3 regions of the Paenibacillus sp. 01T442 genome follow, and region 3 is predicted to be linked to each of the others. Evidence: riboswitches for the same ligand, from Rfam matches in the RefSeq annotation. Region 3 holds a riboswitch; each other region holds the start of a gene.
What was found. A riboswitch is a leader RNA that binds a small molecule or an ion and turns the genes downstream of it on or off. The one in region 3 is predicted to bind cobalamin.
Positions count from the first base shown of each region.

Region 1: it holds a riboswitch for cobalamin, as region 3 does, so the genes downstream of both, AC1DLM_RS00245 (DUF4430 domain-containing protein) here and AC1DLM_RS18600 (ABC transporter substrate-binding protein) in region 3, are expected to answer to the same signal.
Region 2: it holds a riboswitch for cobalamin, as region 3 does, so the genes downstream of both, AC1DLM_RS00265 (S-layer homology domain-containing protein) here and AC1DLM_RS18600 (ABC transporter substrate-binding protein) in region 3, are expected to answer to the same signal.

Region 1 covers NZ_JBFTPF010000001.1:32,018-38,336, forward strand. The annotation lists gene uptA (undecaprenyl phosphate transporter UptA) at 1-210, shown strand, start outside; gene AC1DLM_RS00230 (thioredoxin family protein) at 287-853, shown strand; gene AC1DLM_RS00235 (MBL fold metallo-hydrolase) at 874-1,497, shown strand; gene AC1DLM_RS00240 (hypothetical protein) at 1,981-2,271, shown strand; cobalamin riboswitch at 2,412-2,606, shown strand; gene AC1DLM_RS00245 (DUF4430 domain-containing protein) at 2,760-5,933, shown strand; gene AC1DLM_RS00250 (ATP-binding cassette domain-containing protein) at 6,057-6,319, opposite strand, start outside.
Region 2 covers NZ_JBFTPF010000001.1:40,094-46,412, reverse strand. The annotation lists gene metE (5-methyltetrahydropteroyltriglutamate--homocysteine S-methyltransferase) at 1-835, opposite strand, end outside; gene AC1DLM_RS00270 (LysR family transcriptional regulator) at 1,057-1,968, opposite strand; cobalamin riboswitch at 2,093-2,289, shown strand; gene AC1DLM_RS00265 (S-layer homology domain-containing protein) at 2,457-4,100, shown strand; gene AC1DLM_RS00260 (DUF4430 domain-containing protein) at 4,100-4,999, shown strand; gene AC1DLM_RS00255 (energy-coupling factor transporter transmembrane component T) at 4,996-5,886, shown strand; gene AC1DLM_RS00250 (ATP-binding cassette domain-containing protein) at 5,859-6,319, shown strand, end outside.
Region 3 covers NZ_JBFTPF010000023.1:27,781-35,368, reverse strand. The annotation lists gene cobU (bifunctional adenosylcobinamide kinase/adenosylcobinamide-phosphate guanylyltransferase) at 1-26, opposite strand, end outside; gene AC1DLM_RS18615 (nicotinate-nucleotide--dimethylbenzimidazole phosphoribosyltransferase) at 53-1,207, opposite strand; gene AC1DLM_RS18610 (heme ABC transporter ATP-binding protein) at 1,231-2,007, opposite strand; gene AC1DLM_RS18605 (FecCD family ABC transporter permease) at 2,013-3,050, opposite strand; gene AC1DLM_RS18600 (ABC transporter substrate-binding protein) at 3,050-4,060, opposite strand; cobalamin riboswitch at 4,211-4,363, opposite strand; gene AC1DLM_RS18595 (hypothetical protein) at 4,396-4,923, opposite strand; gene AC1DLM_RS18590 (aspartyl-phosphate phosphatase Spo0E family protein) at 4,987-5,253, opposite strand; gene AC1DLM_RS18585 (aminotransferase class I/II-fold pyridoxal phosphate-dependent enzyme) at 5,322-6,524, opposite strand; gene AC1DLM_RS18580 (Lrp/AsnC family transcriptional regulator) at 6,540-7,031, opposite strand; gene cysK (cysteine synthase A) at 7,231-7,588, opposite strand, start outside.

The sequences.
Region 1 (6,319 bases), on a different contig from region 3:
CCTTTGGGGAAATTCTCCCTTTACACGGCATTAGCTTTGGTTCCTTACTCCTTTCTGTATATTTATTTGGGCATGAAATTGAAGGACAACTGGGAGACGATTGGCGAGTACGCAGGGCCTTATATTAAACCTTTGATTATCGCTGCGATCGTGCTGACAATCCTGTATGCGGGCTATCAATTTTATCTCAAAAGAAAAAAGAAAATCTAGTAAGGTTGATTTGGCGGTTTCGCCTGCTTTTGATACAATGAATGAGAAATAGGATGATCCTGGGAGGATGACAACGATGGGTGCAAATCTTGCTAGTAAGCTGGGTACTGGCCTCAAGCCGAAACAGTTTATCGAAAGTATGGAAAAAAATAAAGAGCAATTTTTAGCTTATTATGATGGCTTTGCTTGGGACAATGAAGAGGATAAGGAATATTTCGAATCTCTTAACAATCGCGATGATCTTCGCTGCTTGATTATTGCTGCTGACTGGTGTGGCGACGTTGTTCGCAACGTGCCTGTTGTATTCAAGGCTTTGGAAGATAGCGGCGTTCCAACCGAGGTTCTCATTATTGAGCAAAATTATGATGTAATTGATCAGTTCTTAACAGGCGGCGGACGTGGGATTCCGATCGTCGTATTCACAGATACAGGCGGATTCTCGCTTGGGCACTGGGGGCCTCGTCCGAAAAACGTGCAAGCGGTTATGACGCAGTTCAAGAAAGAAAATCCAGATCGCGATGCGGCAGATTATAACGAAAAAATTCAAGTAGCCAGAGCCGAAATGGGCCGTCAATATGGCGAAGGTAACGGATATCATGCTGTTATTGTGAAGGAACTTCGTTCATTGATCGAGTCGTTCTAAAAGGTGAGGGTGGCATCACGATGATCAACATTCAATCCTTCGTCCTGGGTACGGTTCAGACGAACGCGTACTTACTGTCGAATCCAGAGACGAATCAAGGTATTATTATCGATCCCGGTATGAATCCGAAGTCGCTGATTAAGAAAATTGCCGACATGGATATCGTGGCGATTCTACTGACGCATGCGCATTTCGATCACATTGGGGGCGTTGACGAGATTCGTAAGCTCAAGGGCTGTCCGGTGTATATTCACGACCTAGAAGCCGATTGGCTGACGAATCCGAAGAAGAATGGCTCCGCTCGCTGGCCAGAACTTGGGACTTTAGTTGAGACGGACCCGGCAGAGTTCGCGCTGGATGAGGGGCAAGTGCTGGAGTTCCTGGGCATTAAGCTCAAGGTGTTCCACACCCCAGGCCACTCGCCAGGAAGCGTGAGCTTCTTGTATGACAAACACCTGTTCAGTGGTGATGTGTTGTTTAAACTATCGGTCGGTCGTACCGACCTGCTTGGTGGAGACAACAATACCCTGCTGGATTCCATCCAGGATAAGTTGTTCCTGCTGGATGACGACGTCATCGTCTACTCAGGGCACGGCGCCAAGACGACGATTGGCTTCGAACGTGAGAATAACCCATACGTGTAAGGCGATTAGGACTGCTCCCTCTGATGAGGGGGCGGTCCTTTTTGTGTATACGGATGGGGAAGAGGAGTAAGTCGAAATAATCGAGTTACAGGAAACAAGTGGAGAAGTAGCCGCTGTAAGTCGAAATAATCGAGTTACAGGATGAGCAAGTGGAGAAGTAGCCGCTGCAAGTCGAAATAATCGAGTTACGGGATGAGCAAGTGGAGAAGTAGCCGCTGCAAGTCGAAATAATCGAGTTACAGGATGAGCAAGTGGAGAAGTAGCCGCTGCAAGTCGAAATAATCGACTATCTCCAAATTATGCTCGTTCGCCCATGACACCCACCCAATTTATTTATAAACTGGGTATTTACCGTGTGCAACGTAGGTGCTTCCCCATAGACTGATGTTGTAAGCTATTCACCCAACTTCAACAATAACCTCTGAGTTAAACAGTAAGCCTGTGTAAGTCCCTTTTGGGAAAATATGAAGGAGGTGCTCTTCCATGGAATATGTTAAAGTTCCGAATTACCCAATGCAACCAATGCCAATGCCAATGCCAACCCCGATGCCAATGCCAATGCCTACACCGCTTCCAGCGCCAGCGCCAATTATGCAACAACCGATGCACAATAATATCCACCTGCACGCGTCCTACCAACAAACTGAATTTGTGTTCCCGAAACCGGTTCACACGCAAGCAGTTGCTTGCCCTCCGAAAAACAATTCGGCCGCTAGTATCTTAGTACTTTTCATTTTACTAGTTATTATTACGCGCAGCATTTGTAAATATTGATTTACGGATTGCTCGGGTAAAAAGAGAGGTAATCCCACGAGGCCTAGGGGTCTTGGTGGGGTTGCCTTTTTTTGTTTGTGAAAAAAAGGATTGTCTATTACGATGAAGTCATGTAAAATTCGTCATGATTACAAACAATTTCATAAACTAGCTTAATAGGTGCTTTCTGCTGAATCTAGCGGAAGCTTAAAAGGGAAGTTCGGTTCAATTCCGATGCGGTCCCGCCACTGTAACGCTGAGCTAACAATCATAGCCACTCTCGATAACAAGAGGGGAAGGAGATTGTACAAGCGATGAAGCGAAGCCAGGAGACCTGCCTGATAAGTAATGTATTTTTTTTCTCACGAGGATGGGAGGAAGATGTTTCTTTGCATTTGCCAAAAAGAGTGGTTAGTCGTTAGATTAACACGATTCTTACAAAGACATCTTTCCTCTGGAACTCGGGGAAGGGTGTTTTTCGTTTATCCACTATTTTAAGGAAGATGAAGGTGATTAGTTTGTTCAGTTTGATGATGAAAAAAGGGATTTCTGCTCTTCTAAGTTTGGCACTAATAACTTTATTGCTCGTCCCACAAGTTGCGAGAGCAGTCGATGCAAATCCAAGTACGAAATTAAATACAATGATTGCGGATACGGTCTCATTTTATGAGCAAAATCGGTCTAATCTCAACTCATGGTGGCAAATGGTTGCGCTATGGGGAGCAGGGGAAGATTTGCATAATGGTAAGTGGACGCTGCCTTCTTGGGAACAAAGTGATCCTGGTGATTTATTAGCAACCGATCATAGTACTTACCACATCAATTTAATCTTCGGATTGTTGGCCATGAATCTTGATCCTTCCCATGCATGGGAAACGAATCGTAATTTGTACGCAGAGTTAGCAGCTCAGCAAAATCCATCAACAGGTTCCTTCGGAGAATCTAATCGACAGATATGGACGATGCTTGCTCTGGATACAGGTAAGAAAAGGGGATACAACGTCGGGAGCTGGAACGATGCAGCCAAGGAGAAAGCGTTAAGTTACTTACTTAGCTTACAATTGTCTGATGGCGGGTTTGCTTTCTTTGGAAGTGAATCAGATACAGATATTACAGGGATGGCACTGCTAGCTTTAGGGAATTATCAATCGAATAGTGCTGCAGTAACTGCGGCTAACCGTGCTAAGGCTTTATTGAAGCAAAGACAATTAACTAATGCTGGCTTTGATTCCCCAGGTCAATGGGGCAATGGGGACAACTCCAACAGCTGGGCAACGTCTGTATCAGGTCTGGTGGCTATTAGAGAAGATGTATTGTCCCCAAACTGGGTCGTCAACAATCAAACAGTTGTAGATGCCGTTTATAACTTCGTGCTTCCAGATGGCACTTTTTCCTGGCAAGTGACAGATCTAAAACAGAACTTAATGGCAACAGAACAAGTATTGATCGCACTAACAGATATTCAGCAGAGTAAATCAGTTTGGCAGCGTTTAGCAGATAAGCCAAATTTAACTACCGTACAAATAAATGTTAATGGCATTAATAGTCCGATACTGCCACAACAGTCGATAACTGCAGCAGTCTATGGCAGTCAGCCGACAGCCATGGATGCTTTGAAACAAGTGCTCGAGAAGTCTAACATCAACTTTGTCATTCAAAACAGTAGTTATGGTCCCTATCTCTCCTCAATTGCAGGTCAAACTGCAGGAACTCTTGGCGGATACGACGGTTGGATGTACAAAGTTAACGGGGTATCACCGCAAGTCGGTGCAGCAGATTATATTTTAAACGACGATGATATCGTTACGTTTTATTATGGCCGTTGGCCTTCCATTGCGATCGCTTCGAATACGAACATCGGAATACTCAACCCTAGTTTGCAGATTAAACTAGTCGGCGACACGTTCACTTCTGGTGCTAATACCGCAGCGAATTGGAGTTTCGATCCTGGCACTACAGGTTTGACGATTGATCATATTACGCAAGAAAGCAATCAACAAGATCTTGTTATAACTTTTGCAGGTCAAGGTCAAACAGGAGCTCTTAAGCTCCAAGCATTGCCAGCAGCCTTGGTTAGTAACTCGGCAAGTAATAAGTTGACCATTCATAATGTGAGCACGACGAGTGATCAGATCGTCAATGTTGGTGCGAATGAGTCCAATGTATCCTTCTCGACGGATGATAATGATCCAGCGACGAACAAGATTACTCTTTCATTCACGACACCATTTTTGCCAGAGGTTATTGCTAAACGAGGCAGTACGGAGTTGGATATACCGGCTTATACAGAAGTTACATCAGTTGCGTGGAATAATAAGATTCAATTGCCAAGCATTCTGAGTACAACCGATAACTCTGTGACGAATAAAGTAAGTGGAGTACTTACCGGCAGTGGTAGTAGACTAGACAGTATCGATTCACGCATTAAAGTGGGTGGTGATAGCCGCATCCAGTTTAATCAACACGTTACACTGAAATTGAAGGGGATGGGTGATCGTAACGCCGGTTTCATAGATGAAAACGGTAATTTCACTGCAATACATAAATATGACAACAGCAACTATCGAAACGATGATGTGTATGCTTACAGTGAGAATGGCGACTTAATTATTAAAACGAAGCATTTCACGGAGTTCTTAGCCTTTAAATCGACGTTAGTAACAGCGCCTGGTCCTGGTGGTGGATCTGGACCTAGTACTACACAAAAGGTTACACTTTCTGTTGAGAAACGCTCTCTGGGTGAAGGAGATATCATTGCTCCAATAACGGTTACCTTGCAATCTGGCGATACAGCGTTTACGTTGCTACAACGGGTACTTGGTACCCAAAGTACTGCTCTGTCTTATACAGGTTCAGGTGCAAGCATCTATGTACAATCGATTGATCACTTAGGGGAGTTTGATAAAGGACAGCTAAGTGGCTGGATGTACTCCGTGAACGGGGTCTTTCCAAAATACAGCGCGGGTATCTACACATTACAGAATAACGACGTTCTTCGTTGGCAGTACACGAAAGATCTTGGGAAAGACATTGGTGAGGCATATACCCCGCCAGTAGGAGGGGGTAGTGGTAACGTTGTTAACCCTAATAACCCTGGTAAGCCTGCGGAACCTACGGAACCAACCGAAGAAACCAAAAACACACTGGCTACAAAATATGAAGATGCTGTTGCTATTTCCAGTTGGGCACTGGAAGCAGTAGCTAAAGTCACTACGTTGGGATTTATGGAAGGTAACGGAACTAATTTTGAGCCGAAACGCGAATTAACAAGAGCAGAGTTTGCGGCACTCATCGTCCGTTATACAGGAAGTGAGTTAGTAACTGGTGAGTTAGATTTTGACGATGTTAGCACAGAAGATTGGTATTTCAAGTATATCGTAACCGCGAAATCGAAGGGATTGATCACAGGGATTTCAGATCATGCCTTTGCACCGAATCAAACGATTTCCAGACAGGAAATGGCTGTAATTCTGGGTCGTTTACAAGGTGTTGCGATGGAGGGACAGCTAGCGGTTGACCTTAAAGACCAATCATTTGTTGCTGACTGGGCATTACCTTACGTTAATCAAGCTATTAAATCCGGATTATTGACAGAGGATAACGGATATTTCAACCCGTTGCTTCCTGTAACCAGAGAGATGGTCGCAGTGGTTATTATGAGACTGCACCAGCAGAAAAAGTAGAACGAGCTTTAACGAAGAAGGGGAGAAATCCTCTTCTTTCCCGGTCGGATGCAATTGCGCATTTGGACATAACAAACAGCACCCCAAAGGTTAGATACTAACCAATGAGGTGCTGTTTTTCTTTCACGAAACCAACCCATACTTCTCTTTAACTCGATCTAATTTTTCAAGCATAGGCCTTGCTAGGAAATACAGGAATATGACAGTTGCTATGGCATGAATCAAATCGAAGGGAACTCCTCGGATACACGCAAGTATAACTGCGCCAATTGTGGGTTTGGATCCTGTCATCACGACGGATGAGAAATTCATGATGATTCCATATATGAGAAATGTCGCTGATCCTCCAAATAGACAAAGAGCAATTCTATTTCTGCGTAAAATGC
Region 2 (6,319 bases), on a different contig from region 3:
GGAATCCTAGTGATTTAATGTTCTGTACGTTAGCGCCCAGACCATGAACGAAATCCAGACCAAATCCCTTGACCGGCAATGAGATGATATCAGCATAGCGATCTACGGATTCAAAATACGTTTGAAGCATAATGTTTAGGTTTGGTACAGCTGCTGCGAAAGTTTCATATATGTTTTTAAGTCTCTCAATGTCTGCATCGCTTAACTTCGTTACGAGAATCGGCTCATCGATTTGTACCCATTGAACGCCTTCTGCTGCAAGCTCTTGAAGAATCTGTACATAAAGCGGGATCAATCGGCTCAACCAAGCGTCCGTTTCTGACTGACTGTACCCTTTGGATAGCTTCAAGAAAGTTAAAGGACCAACGATGACTGGCTTTCCTTCGATTCCGAGCTTTGCCTTCGCTTCCCGGTAAGCTGTTAATGGCTTGTTCTCCGTAATGACAGGTGAAGCTCCGTTCAGTTCAGGCACGATATAGTGATAATTGGTGTTGAACCACTTCGTCATTTCACTTGCTGTAGCATCTTTCGTTCCCCGTGCAACTCCGTAATAAACTGACAAGGGCACTGCGCCACCKTTGAAAGCAAAACGTTCTGGAATAATGCCAAACATAGCAGCTGTATCAAGAATATGATCATAATAGCTGAAATCGTTGACCGGAATAAGATCGATGCCTTTTTCCTTCTGCTTGCGCAAGTGATTTAGACGAATCTCCTGCAGTTGTAACTCAAACTCTGATTCTTCCAGCTTGCCGGCCCAGAAGGCTTCAAGTGCTTTCTTCCATTCTCTGTCAGCACCAATACGCGGATATCCCAAACTACTACTTCTTACCATTTAACAAAACTCCTCTGCAATCATTTGTTACACCAAAGATATCACAGAGGATTAGTTATAACGTAACTGGAATTATCTATATCTAGATATAGCTTAAAGCTATATGAGAAACACTTCTATCGAAGTACTTCGAGGATGAGCGACCGCGTTTTAAAGGTAGTTTTTATCGCCAATAATAATTTGTTCTTCCGAGTACCGGAAAATTATAAATTCTTATGTGGTTAGAATGCCATGGGGACAATTGCCTGGTGGAGTGCTGCTACGTAAGCTGCACCAAGCTTAGATAGCGGAATATGGCTATGGGAAATCCACCCGACATTAATCATTTCGTCACAATCCAAAGGTACGGGAATTATCTCATTTCCATTCAAATCTGAGCTCAATACCCCGGTTGATATGGTGTAACCATTCAAACCGATTAATAAATTGAATAGTGTAGCCCGGTCATTCACACGGATACTTTTCTGATGTGACATCGTACTGAGAATTTCTTCGGCAAAATGAAACGAATTGTACTCCCCTTGATCAAATGACAAATAGGGATAGTTTTGAAGTTGGTCAATGGTCACGATGGATTGCTTCGCGAGGGGATTTTTAATGCTGATAAAAATATGCGGTTTGGCGATAAATAAACTGTTGAATTGCAGATTCCCGCTTTTAAGCAGCTTGTTTATAACCTTTCCATTAAATTCGTTCAAGTATAAGATGCCAATCTCACTGCGCAAGTTCTTTACATCTTCAATAATTTCATACGTTTTGGTTTCACGCAGTGCTAGCTCATATTCATCCTGACCATATTCCGAAACCAGACTTACGAAGGCATTTACCGCAAAAGCATAATGCTGAGTCGATACAGAAAAATGCTGCGATGAAGGCTTCGCATTCAAGTATCGACTTTCCAATAACTCTGCCTGCTCGACGACCTGCCGCGCATAACTCAGAAATTCAACACCTTCCTTGGAAAGTGATATCCCTTTATTGGATCTTTCAAAGATGGCGATTTGAATTTCTTCTTCCAACTCCCGGATCGCATTTGAAAGGCTTGGTTGAGAAATGAACAGCCTTTTGGCAGCCTCATTAATAGATCCGCGATTTGCAACCTCGATTACGTATTTTAATTGTTGTAACGTCATGGATATCCCTCCTCCGACTATAATCCGAACCAGCATCTTACTTGATTTTGAATATTGTAACACACTAAATAAGAACTAATCTTCCATAGACAAACAATTAAACTGACTATATGATTAGACTAATTAAATAATTGATAGTTAAGGTGCATGCTTATTAGGAATAAGTAATGCTTAATTGGGAAGTCTGGTGCAAATCCAGCACGGTCCCGCCACTGTAAATGAAGAGCGACTCTATGAATTGCCACTGGTATGACTATACCGGGAAGGTTAGAGAAGCGTTGACGCATGAGTCAGGAGACCAGCCTTAATGTGTATTCACAAACTCTACGGAAGATGGAGGGGGTGCTTTTCTTGTTGTCTACTACCAATACTGACATCACAGCCCTTGATTCTTTCAAATCAAGGGCTTTTTCTAATGCTCATCAGACCATTTCAAGGAGCAGTCCAATGGACTGCTCCCTATCATTTTATTAACTTAGGAGGACAAAATGAAACTGTATCGTAGAATCTTCACCTTACTCATTGCTTTGTTCCTTTTTGCAAGCAGCGTAAGCATCGTTCACGTATCTGCGATGTCGAATCTGGCTGTGGACGTTGCTATAAAGGATACCGCTGAGTATCTGCTTGAAACTGTAAAGGAACCAGAAGTCGGTTCGATAGGCGGCGAATGGGCCGTTATCGGACTTGCCCGTTCCAGCTATGACGTACCTCAGAGCTACTACGACAATTATTACAAAGGCGTTGAAACCTACGTCAAAGAATTAAAAGGCAATCTTCACGATAAAAAGTACACCGAATACTCGCGATTGATTTTAGCCTTAACCGCAATTGGCGCAGATCCCACTCATGTTGCAGGCTATAATCTACTTACGCCGCTCGGGGACTTCGATAAAACCATCTGGCAAGGTATCAACGGTCCTATATTTGCATTAATTTCCCTTGACAGTGYCAATTACAATATCCCGATAAATCCAACCGCCAAAACGCAGGCTACTCGAGACATGTATATTGATGAAATCTTATCGAATCAGCTTCCGGATGGCGGATTTGCACTTTCAGGCGTGTCTGCAGATCCTGATATTACGGGTATGGCCTTACAGGCTCTAGCCAAATATCAAAATTACACGAAAGTAAAAACAGCTACGGAAAAGGCCATTAACCGTCTTTCCAAAATACAGGACAACGATGGCGGCTACGCAAGTTGGGGTGCAAAAACTTCGGAGAGCACCGTGCAGGTGCTGATGGCGCTATGTGAGCTTGGTATTACTATTGAAGATAGTCGTTTTATTAAGAATGGTCATACCATTGTTGATGATTTACTATCCTTTTATTCAAAAGGACAGGGATTTAAGCACACTTCTGATGGCAGCGGTGTAACGGGGATGTCGACAGAGCAGTCATTTTATGGGCTAGTGAATGTTCAAAGAATCCTCGCGAACAAGAGCAGCTTATATCGAATGAACGATGTCAAACAAGCTACCTCAGCAACGCCTGACAACACTAACGGCTTAATGAACAAACACAAGGATATACAAGTTATGCCTGTTACCGATGCGAATAAGACTTTCTCTGATATCGCTAACCATACCAACAAAGCAGCCATTGAATTCCTTTCATCTAGAGGAATTATTAACGGTATGACTGACACTGAATTCTCACCAAATCAAACAATGACGCGTGCCGAATTTGCGACCATAGTCACCAAAAGTCTAGGTCTACCTATGCAAAAGCAATCTAACTTCCATGATGTCGCTTCTACAGCCTGGTATGCGGACTATGTAGGCACAGCTTATTCTTATGGCATCGTAAGCGGAACGTCAGAGACCACTTTTACACCGAACAATACGATTACAAGGCAGGAAGCTGCTGTCATGATCGCCAATGCAGCTAAGCTCACTGGCATGGATACAAATTTGAACACAGTTGAAACGAGAGATATGTTAGCTCAATTTGGAGATTACATCCAAACAGCTGAGTGGTCGAGGGATGCGCTAGCTTTTAGCTATCGAGAAGGTATTCTATCGCAAGATATGCTGAATATTGAGCCCACTACAGCTGTCACTCGAGCTGAAATAGCCGAGATGCTCTACCGCTTACTCTCTGCTGCTAAACTTATTAAAGAGGCGAACTAATGCGATTAACGAAAAATAAAATAATTGCTGCGACGATCATAGTGATCGTCTTGGTGGCAGCTTTCTTCAGTAGCGGGATGCCGCGGCAGCAGGCAGATCCTACTTCTACTTCTGGACTTAGAATGAGTAGTCCCACAACGACGACCTCACCTTCAGTATCCAAACCTATGGAGCTAACGACACCTCCTGAAGAACTGAAAGATACTAAGTCTTCTGATCCCGCCGTGACGACGCCAAGCAACACCCCTGTACCTGCTCAACCTACGGAAGAACCCATGCCTATTGCGACTCAAGATGCTACACCGTTGAACAAGGAAACGCCCAAGCCAGCTACACCTGATGGAACCAAACCTACGCCAACCAAAGCGATGGAGCTTGACCCCAAGACAGGTAAAGACCAATACCTTACCGATCCTGTTCCTGAGGGGAAACCACTCCCTATCGAACCACAGAACACCAAAATTTCTGACAAGCAAATGACAGTGACGCTTTCGGTTAGCTGCCTAACGATTCTGGGCAATATGAAATTGCTTGATCCTGAAAAGGTTGAGCTTGTGCCGAAAGATGGCATTATTTTCAAATCACAACAGGTTACTTTTTATGAGGGAGAATCCGTATTTAATGTCTTACAAAGAGAGATGAAGAAGAATAAAATTCATATGGAATTTGTGAATACCCCTATTTACAATTCAGCCTATATTGAAGGTATCCATAATCTGTATGAATTTGATTGTGGGGAGCTATCCGGTTGGATGTATAAAGTGAACGGTTGGTTCCCTAACTATGGAGCAAGTCGGTATCCACTGAAACAAGGCGATGTCATTGAGTGGGTATACACGTGTGATTTAGGCCGTGACGTTGGGGATACGTATAATTCAACTGGCGGTGGCAAGCAATGAGGGATTCCTTTTCAAGCTACCACCCCCTGATTAACTTTTTGTATTTTACATTCGTCATCTTGTTCTCAATGATTTTCATGCATCCAGTAAGCCTAGTTATTTCCCTTAGCTTGGCCTTTGCCTATTCCATCTATCTGAACGGAAAGAAAGCAATCAAGTTCAACTTCGTCTATATGCTTCCTTTTCTTATCCTAACTGCGCTTATTAATCCTGCCTTTAATCACGAAGGGGTTACGATATTAACGTACTTGCATAACGGCAATCCGCTAACCCTGGAATCTATTACCTATGGTCTTGCAGCAGCAACTATGTTCATTTCCGTTATCTGTTGGTTTTCTTGTTATAACGCTGTTATGACATCGGATAAATTTATTTATTTGTTTGGAAAAATAATTCCAGCATTGTCGCTCATTTTTTCGATGGTGCTGCGTTTTGTACCCCGCTTTAAAGCTCAGATTACCATCGTTTCCAATGCACAAAAATGTATCGGTCGGGATATATCCACGGGTAGTCTCATTCGTAGAATCAAGCATGGTATTCGGATTCTATCTATCATGGTGACCTGGATGCTTGAGAATGCCATTGAAACCGCTGATTCGATGAAAAGCCGAGGGTACGGATTACAGGGAAGAACCGCATTTTCAATATTTACATGGGATAGCCGCGACAAAACTGCACTAATCGCTCTAGTTGTAAGCGGAGGTTATCTCCTGATAGGAGCTGTTACAAAGGCTATGTATTTCCGATACTTCCCTTCCATGCGAGGTGTAGGGCTTTCCATTTACAGTATCAGTGTCTTTACGACTTATGCATTCCTATGCGCAATACCGCTTATTATTAATATTTCGGAGGATATCAAATGGAAGTCTTTACAATCCGACAACTAACATTCTCCTATCCTGGATCCCCTGGGAATGCGTTACGTGACGTCACTTTGACTATAAAACAAGGCGAATTTATTACCATCTGTGGTAAGTCAGGTTGCGGCAAATCAACCCTCTTACGTCATTTGAAAACAGATCTTACACCGCACGGAGCACGAAGTGGCGAGATTTTATATGATGGGATGCCCCTTGAACATCTAGATCGACGTATACAAGTCGCTCAAATCGGCTATGTGCTGCAATCTCCAGACAATCAAATTGTGACAGACAAGGTCTGGCATGAGCTTGCCTTTGGACTTGAAAGTCTTGGATACAGTACACTAGAAATTCGTCGACGAGTTGCGGAAATGGCAAGCTTTTTCGGCATACAGGAATGGTTTCATAAATCGGTTACCGAACTATCAGGCGGTCAGAAACAGCTTCTGAATCTTGCTTC
Region 3 (7,588 bases):
GCGCCGCCCGTTACCAGAACCGCCATCGTGTTCTCCTCCTTCTCTCTGCTTGCTACTCCCTCGAAACGCCTGCGCTTTCGAAGGTCGCCATTTCCTTCATGATCTTGCCTGCGGCATCGATCAAGTTGAACACAAGCACTGCGCCTGTGCCTTCACCCAGTCGCATATCCATCTGCAGCATCGCCGCGAGGCCAACCGACTCGAGCACCTTCGCATGTCCCTGCTCCTGCGATAAGTGCGAGGCGAGCATGTAGGACGCGCTTAGTGGGGCTAATCGGCTCGCCACGAGCGCCGCGGTCGACGAAATGAAACCGTCGACGACAACCGGGCAGCGATGCTTCGCTGCGCCCAGAATTACCCCAACGAGACCGGCGATCTCCAATCCGCCGACTTTGCTCAACACCTCAAGTGCATAATCACCACTTGACCCTTCTTCTGCACTTGCACTCACACTTGCACTCACACTTGCACTCGCACTTGCACTTGCACTTGCACTTGCACTTGCACTCGCACCTACTCCACGCCCAGTCAACCCATTCACATCCAGCGCCGTACTCACAACCGACTGCTTATGCAGCCAAGTCGCATCGTCGATGCCGGTTCCACGACCTACAGCAATACTAGCGTCTAATCCCGTCAGTGCGCATAAGATTGCTGCGCTCGCCGTCGTATTGCCAATCCCCATTTCACCCGTAGCGAAAAGCCGGTACCCTTTTGCCACCAAATCGTCCACAATTTCACTGCCAGCTACAATCGCTTGGGTCGTCTCCTCCAAAGAAAGTGCCGCTTCCTTCGCCATGTTGCGCGTGCCTTTTCTAACTTTGCGAGAGACAAGATTGGGGTGCTCCAAATCCGCATTAACCCCCATATCTACACAAACCACATCTGCTCCGGCATGTCTAGCAAGGACATTTACAGCAGCCCCGCCATACAAGAAATTGAGTACCATTTGCGGTGTCACTGCCGCCGGGAAGGCACTGATGCCTTCCTCACAAACACCATGATCACCAGCCATGACAATAACCGCTTTTTTCTCAAAAGTCGGCATCACTTCACCTGTAATCCCAGCGACTTGGCGTGCGATATCCTCAAGCTTTCCCAAGCTTCCTTGCGGCTTCGTCAATTGATTCAAATGGTCATTGGCTTGCAGAGCCACCTCTTGATGGATAGGTTCAATCGCGTTTATCAAGTTATGTAAATTGTTCATTATCAACTTCCTCCAGCCCTTTATTAATTCCCAGGTTGTAATAAAATCTGTGGAACATCACTCACCGGGTGTTTAAGTACAATCGGCTCTGTTCCATATACTTCAGCTATTTGTGTACTTGTAATAATTTCTGCAGGTGTTCCGATGGCGGTTACTCGCCCCTCATGTACGATCATCAATCTCGTGCAATACTGCGCAGCCAAATTCAAATCATGCAGAACAGCTATAACCGTTAATTCCGACTCCTGCTGCCAAGAACGAATATAATCCATCATCTGTATTTGATAACCGATATCTAGAAAAGTAGTCGGCTCATCGAGCATGAGCAAGCTTGGCTGCTGAGCCATCACCTTGGCAAGTGCAACACGCTGCCGCTCCCCACCACTTAGTCGCTCAATCGTGCGATCTACGAGTCCTTCCAACTCAAGCTTTGTGATAATGGCATCAATGAGTCCATCTGATTCAGTCGTATCTTCCCCTAACCAATTTTGGAACGGGTAGCGTCCCATCTCCACGACTTCACGAACCGTGAAGCCAACAGGCGGCAACGCATCTTGCTGAAGTACAGCGAGCCATTTGGCCAATTCTTTGCGCGAATACGATGATACCTTTTTTCCTTTTAAAAGCACATGGCCATGCATGACCGGATCCATGCCGGATAAAAGTCGCAGTAATGTAGATTTCCCGCTGCCATTCGGACCAATGATCCCAAAAAACTCCCCTTGCTCGACCTCGAAGCTTATATTATCCAACACTTGTTGTTCTCGAAAGCTCTGAAAGAGCCCCTCCACTTGAATCATCGTGATCAACCTCTTAACGTTTTCTTATCTTTATGGAGCAGATAGGCAAAAAATGGTGCACCCAGAAACGCCGTAATCACTCCCAGAGGAATTTCCGTAGGACTTAGGAGAGTTCGAGCTAATGTGTCCGCCCATAACACATAAATACCACCGCAGATCGCGGATAAAGGAATGATTAGTCGATAATCCGGACCAACCAACAGTCGCACCAAGTGCGGTACGATCAGCCCAACAAAGCCAACCACCCCTGCGACAGACACGGCAGCAGCCGTGATCAACGTCGAAGCGATGAGTACGATCAGTTTCGTACGCTCAACATGAACACCGAGATGTGCAGCCTGACGCTCTCCTAATGCCAGCAGGTTTAATGATCTCGCATAGCTTAGCAGAATCACTATACCGATTAGTAGATAAGGTAAAATCATATACGTATATGCCCATCCACGCATCGATAGACTGCCCATGAGCCAGAAAATAATTTCATTCACCGTTTGGTTCGAAATCGAAACTAAGAACGATACAAACGCCCCAAGAAAGGCTTGCATCACAACGCCGGATAGAATCAGCGTTTCCATCTTTAGCTTCCCATCAATCATCGCTAGCTTCAAGACCAAGAACAGGGAAATAAGCCCCGTCGCGAAAGCCACAATGGGGATCGACCATTGCCCGAACCAAGCGAACTGCAGCCCGAAATAAATAAGAACTGCAGCCCCAACAGAAGCTCCTGAAGATACGCCCAACGAGTAAGGATCGGCAAGCGGATTGCGCAGAACCCCTTGGAAACCAGCACCAGCTATGGAGAGTACAGCCCCTACAAGAATACCTAGTAACATGCGAGGGATTCTTACTTTATTAATGATTTGTTCCGAAGATTGCGGCCAGTTCACCTCGACATGACTTCCTATCCAAGGAAGATGCTTCGCTAGAATCCCCACGATTTGTGAAAGTGGAAGCTGTGCCGACCCGATGGATAAACTCACCACAATAGAAAGAAGAAGGAGTAGAACGCCTACTCCTCCTCCAAACATCAATTTTCTTTTCATTATTTCACCAATTCAGGATAGATCCCTTTCGCCATTTCCAGTAGTCCATCCGTCAGTCTCGGACCTGGGCGGCTTACGGAGTTCTGGTCAAGACCTATCACACGTTTATTTTTCACGGCGTCAATCGCATCCCACCCACCGCGCGTACGAATAATTTCTTCTAACGGCTTCTTGCTCTTGATATCAACAATCCCGTTTGCGAATAAGATCACGTTCGGGTTCTGTTGAATGATTTTCTCTTCACTGATTTCATACCAGCCTGCTTTATCCGCAGCAACATTAATCCCCCCAGATAGGGTAATTAATTCATCCATGAACACACCGCTTCCTACGGTCCAGCCTGGGGCAAATTCCATATACACTTTTTTCTTATTCTCTTGCTTCACATCTTTTACAGCATCGACAACTTTCTGACGATCCGCTTTCATTTTAGCGACAACTTTCTCCGCTTGTTCTTGATGATCGGTAATCAGTCCAAACGTTTGAATATTATTGATCGCATCATCAAGTGTTTTGGGATCTACTTTAAACACGTTAATGTTCATCGCACGCAAGTCATCCACTGTTTTAGCATTCATGGAAACACCAGTGATAACAATATTCGCATTCGTAGCAATGACTGCCTCCATATTGGGCTTCGTAATGCTGCCTAGCTTCGGCTTCGATTTTGCTGCTTCCGGATAATCGTCATAATCCGATACACCGACAATATTCGCTTCTAGTCCAATCGCAAACAGCGATTCTGTCTCTGCTGGCGAGACCGACGCGATTCGTTCTGGCGCTTTGTCGAACGTAAACTCTTTACCTGTCACATCTTTTACTTTCAATGGATACGTCGTTTTCTTCGCAGCGGCAGGAGTTGCCGACGTTACGGGTGCCTTCGTCCCCGCACCACCTAGTTTCGATGGATCCGTAATTTCTGTTTCCTTCTTCGCACATGCCGCTAACGAGATCGCGGTCGCAACCGCTAATGTTAAGATAAGACCCCTTTTGAAATTGCTCTGTTTCATCACTTTAGCCCTCTTTTCCTTATTTTCAATTTACAGCCAAAAAAAATCCCCTTGTTCACTAGGAACGAAGGAGACGATAAATCGCGGTATATGGCAACGAACTTACGTGCGCTGCTTCCTGATTTAACGCGATCCTTTTCCTCGAAGGATGTTGTATCGGCACTATAGGCAGGTATTCTGACTCTCCAGACTTTCACAAGACTGAATTACAGTGGCGGGACCGTGCCGGATTTTAACCGGCTTCCCCTGAACTAATAATGTTCCATTTGGAATATTACCAGTACCTACAGTTGCAAATTATACATTGGTGCTATTAGTCGATTATAGATGTTCGCTTATTTTTGCGCAATAATTTGGATAACTTTCAGCGCCTCGTCCATTTTTGGAGCATTCTGAGGAATGAACGCGTATAATCCTTTACCTTCAAAGCCTTGTTCTTTCATCCATTTGTTTCCAGTAAGTGGAATGCCGTACAGATGCTTCTCCGCGGCCTTACCTTCTTCTTTGATCTCGATAACCCCATCTGGATAATCCTTAGGGTTGATGATGTTATCCAATGAAACGAATCCTGCTTGGTTGCTCAAGCCTTTGAACTGCTCTTCTCCCAAGATGAAGATCCCGTTACCACCAGCAGCAAGCTCAACAATCATTTTTTCCAATGAAAAAATAGGTGATGTATTCAACTTCACTGTAGGAATTTCGCCTACCTTGGATTTCAGAGATACTTCCAGCTTCTCCGCCGCTTCACTTGGAAACCCGTTTGGTCCCATCATAAATACCGATACATCTGCCTTCGGTCCACCACAAGCTGTAAGCATTAATATCATTCCTAGCATGACAACGAATAACCATTTTGCTTTCATGTGTATGTATTTCCCTCCGTCAAGTACTCTCTCTTTATCGATAGTCGCCAGAAAAGTCGGTTTTCACCGACTTTTCTTTCCAGATGTCATATATTCATTTATTTTTTGATCCAGTATCGTACTTAATTCAACTACCGCATCAGATGTCATTTCTCGACCTTCCATGACCATCTGTTCCATTTTACGTCTCAATGTATGGATCTCTTCTTCAAGTAAAGCTAGGGAATTTTGCTTCTTGGCATTTCTGGTCAGCCAACGCTGTCCGAACTCTTGCTCGCGAATTTGAAATTGCTTCTGAAAGTTAGTAAGCTGATATTCCATAAAAGCCATGCTCATCCCTCCTTACTCTTAGAATACCAGTTTTCGTCTCCTATGAACATATGAATTTACAAAGAATATTATAATTTCCGTAAGAAATTACCGATTCTCTCTAATGCTTCATTCAGTTGGGAAACACTATAGGCATAAGAGCATCGTAGAAAACCTTCTCCACCTAAACCAAATACATCACCAGGCACTGCAGCTACCTTAGACTCATACAAAAGTCGTTGTGCGAATTCATCCGAAGTTAATCCTGTTGCCACAATGCTAGGGAACGCATAGAATGCGCCTTGTGGTTCATGGCATTCAAGTCCGACTTCACGGAAGCCTTTGACAACTAATCGTCTCCGTTGATTATAGGATTCAATCATCCGGTCTTTCTCTTCCAAGCCATTCGTCAACGCTTCATGTGCAGCTACTTGCCCCATGACAGGCGCACACATGACCGTATATTGGTGAATCTTGGTCATAGCTGAGATGAGCTCTCTGTGACCGCAAGCATACCCCATCCGCCAGCCTGTCATTGCGAAAGCTTTGGAGAATCCGCTAACGAGAATCGTCCGATCCTGCATCCCAGGAACTGCTGCGAAGCTCACATGCTTCTGGCCGTACGTCAATTCCGCATAAATTTCATCGGAGATGACAATCAGATCATGCTCTTCAACAACTTTGGCAATCGGGAGCCAATCTTCATACGTCATAATGCCGCCAGTTGGATTACTAGGATAGCATAGAATTAATATTTTGGATTTTGGCGTAATCGCATCGCGAAGTGCCTTTTCCGTCAATTTAAACTGATCCTTCGCAAAAGTTTCGATACCCACTGGCACACCACCACTAATGGCCGTGATTGGCGAGTAAGAAATATAACAAGGCTCAGGAATCAGAATCTCATCCCCAGGTGTAATTAGTGAACGCAGCGCTAGATCAATAGCTTCACTGCCGCCTACCGTTACAAGCACCTCGTTCGAAGGCTCATATTTCACTTTAAAGGATGTATACAAATAGTTTGCAATCGCTTCGCGGAGCTCAGGAATACCAGAGTTTGGCGTATATTTCGTTCTGCCGCGCTCCAAGGAATGTACAGCTGCTTCACGAACGTGCCAAGGTGTGGAAAAGTCAGGTTCGCCAACACCTAGTGAGATGATGTCCTCTTTACTATTGCTAACGAGATCAAAAAACTTCCGAATCCCAGAAGGCTTCATTTCACGTACCGCAGGAGCGAGGTAGTCCTGCATCGATTTTTTGCTTGATTGAATCGTAGTCTCATCCTTGATCATAGCGCTACCTCTCCCTTACGGCGAAACAAGCATTCGGTGATCATCTTCCTGATCTTCGAAAATAATGCCGTCTTGTTTGTATTTTTTCAAAATAAAATTCGTTTTCGTAGAAAGCACACGGTCGATTGGCGATAACTTGTTGGAAACGAATGAAGCCACCTGTTTGAGCGAGCTCCCCTCAATCTCAACGAGCAAGTCATACGCGCCAGACATGAGATACACCGATTTGACTTCCGGATATAAATAGATCCGTTCCGCAATCGCATCAAACCCGCGCCCGCGCTCCGGCGTAATTTGCACTTCAATTAGGGCGGTAACCTTTTCGTCATCTACTTTGCTCCAGTTCACGACTGTCGCGTATTTGACAATGACCTTATCCGCTTCCATCTCGCTTATCGCTCGCGCAACTTCGGCCTCCGCCGTTCCTAACATGGTGGCGATCAGATCCGCGCTCCTGCGGGCGTCTTCCTTTAGTAAATCGAGAATTTTAAGCTTCAAAGTATCCATGGTTAAACCTACCTTTCTGAGATATGTTTCATTCATCCATTCATCTTACAATGAATTGCTGTCCTAATTCAATTACTGATCGCGGAAGAAAGGCAGAATATTTATCTATATTCGAAAATTCCACTAGAATTGGCAAAATAAAAAGCCACTGGATAACCATCCAAGTGACTCTAGCGCCCCTTTCCACCTCGTACACGAGTTAAAAGAGATCCATACTTAAATATCGCTCACCTGTATCTGGTGCAATGCAAAGCACTCGCTTTCCTGCTCCGAGCTTTCTTGCAACCTGCATCCCCGTCCATACTGAGGCTCCAGCCGAAGGACCGACAAGGATACCTTCCTTGCTCGCCAAATCCCTCATCGTTTGGATGGCATCCTCATCCGCCACTTGCACGATCTCATCATAGACGCTTGTGTTCAAAATAGCCGGAACAAAGCCTGGACTTGTCCCCACGAGCTTATGTGGCCCTGGGCATCCACCAGACAGTACTGGTGACCCCTTTGGCTCCACTACATAAATCTGGATATTCGGCAAATGCTCCCGAAGCACTTCACCA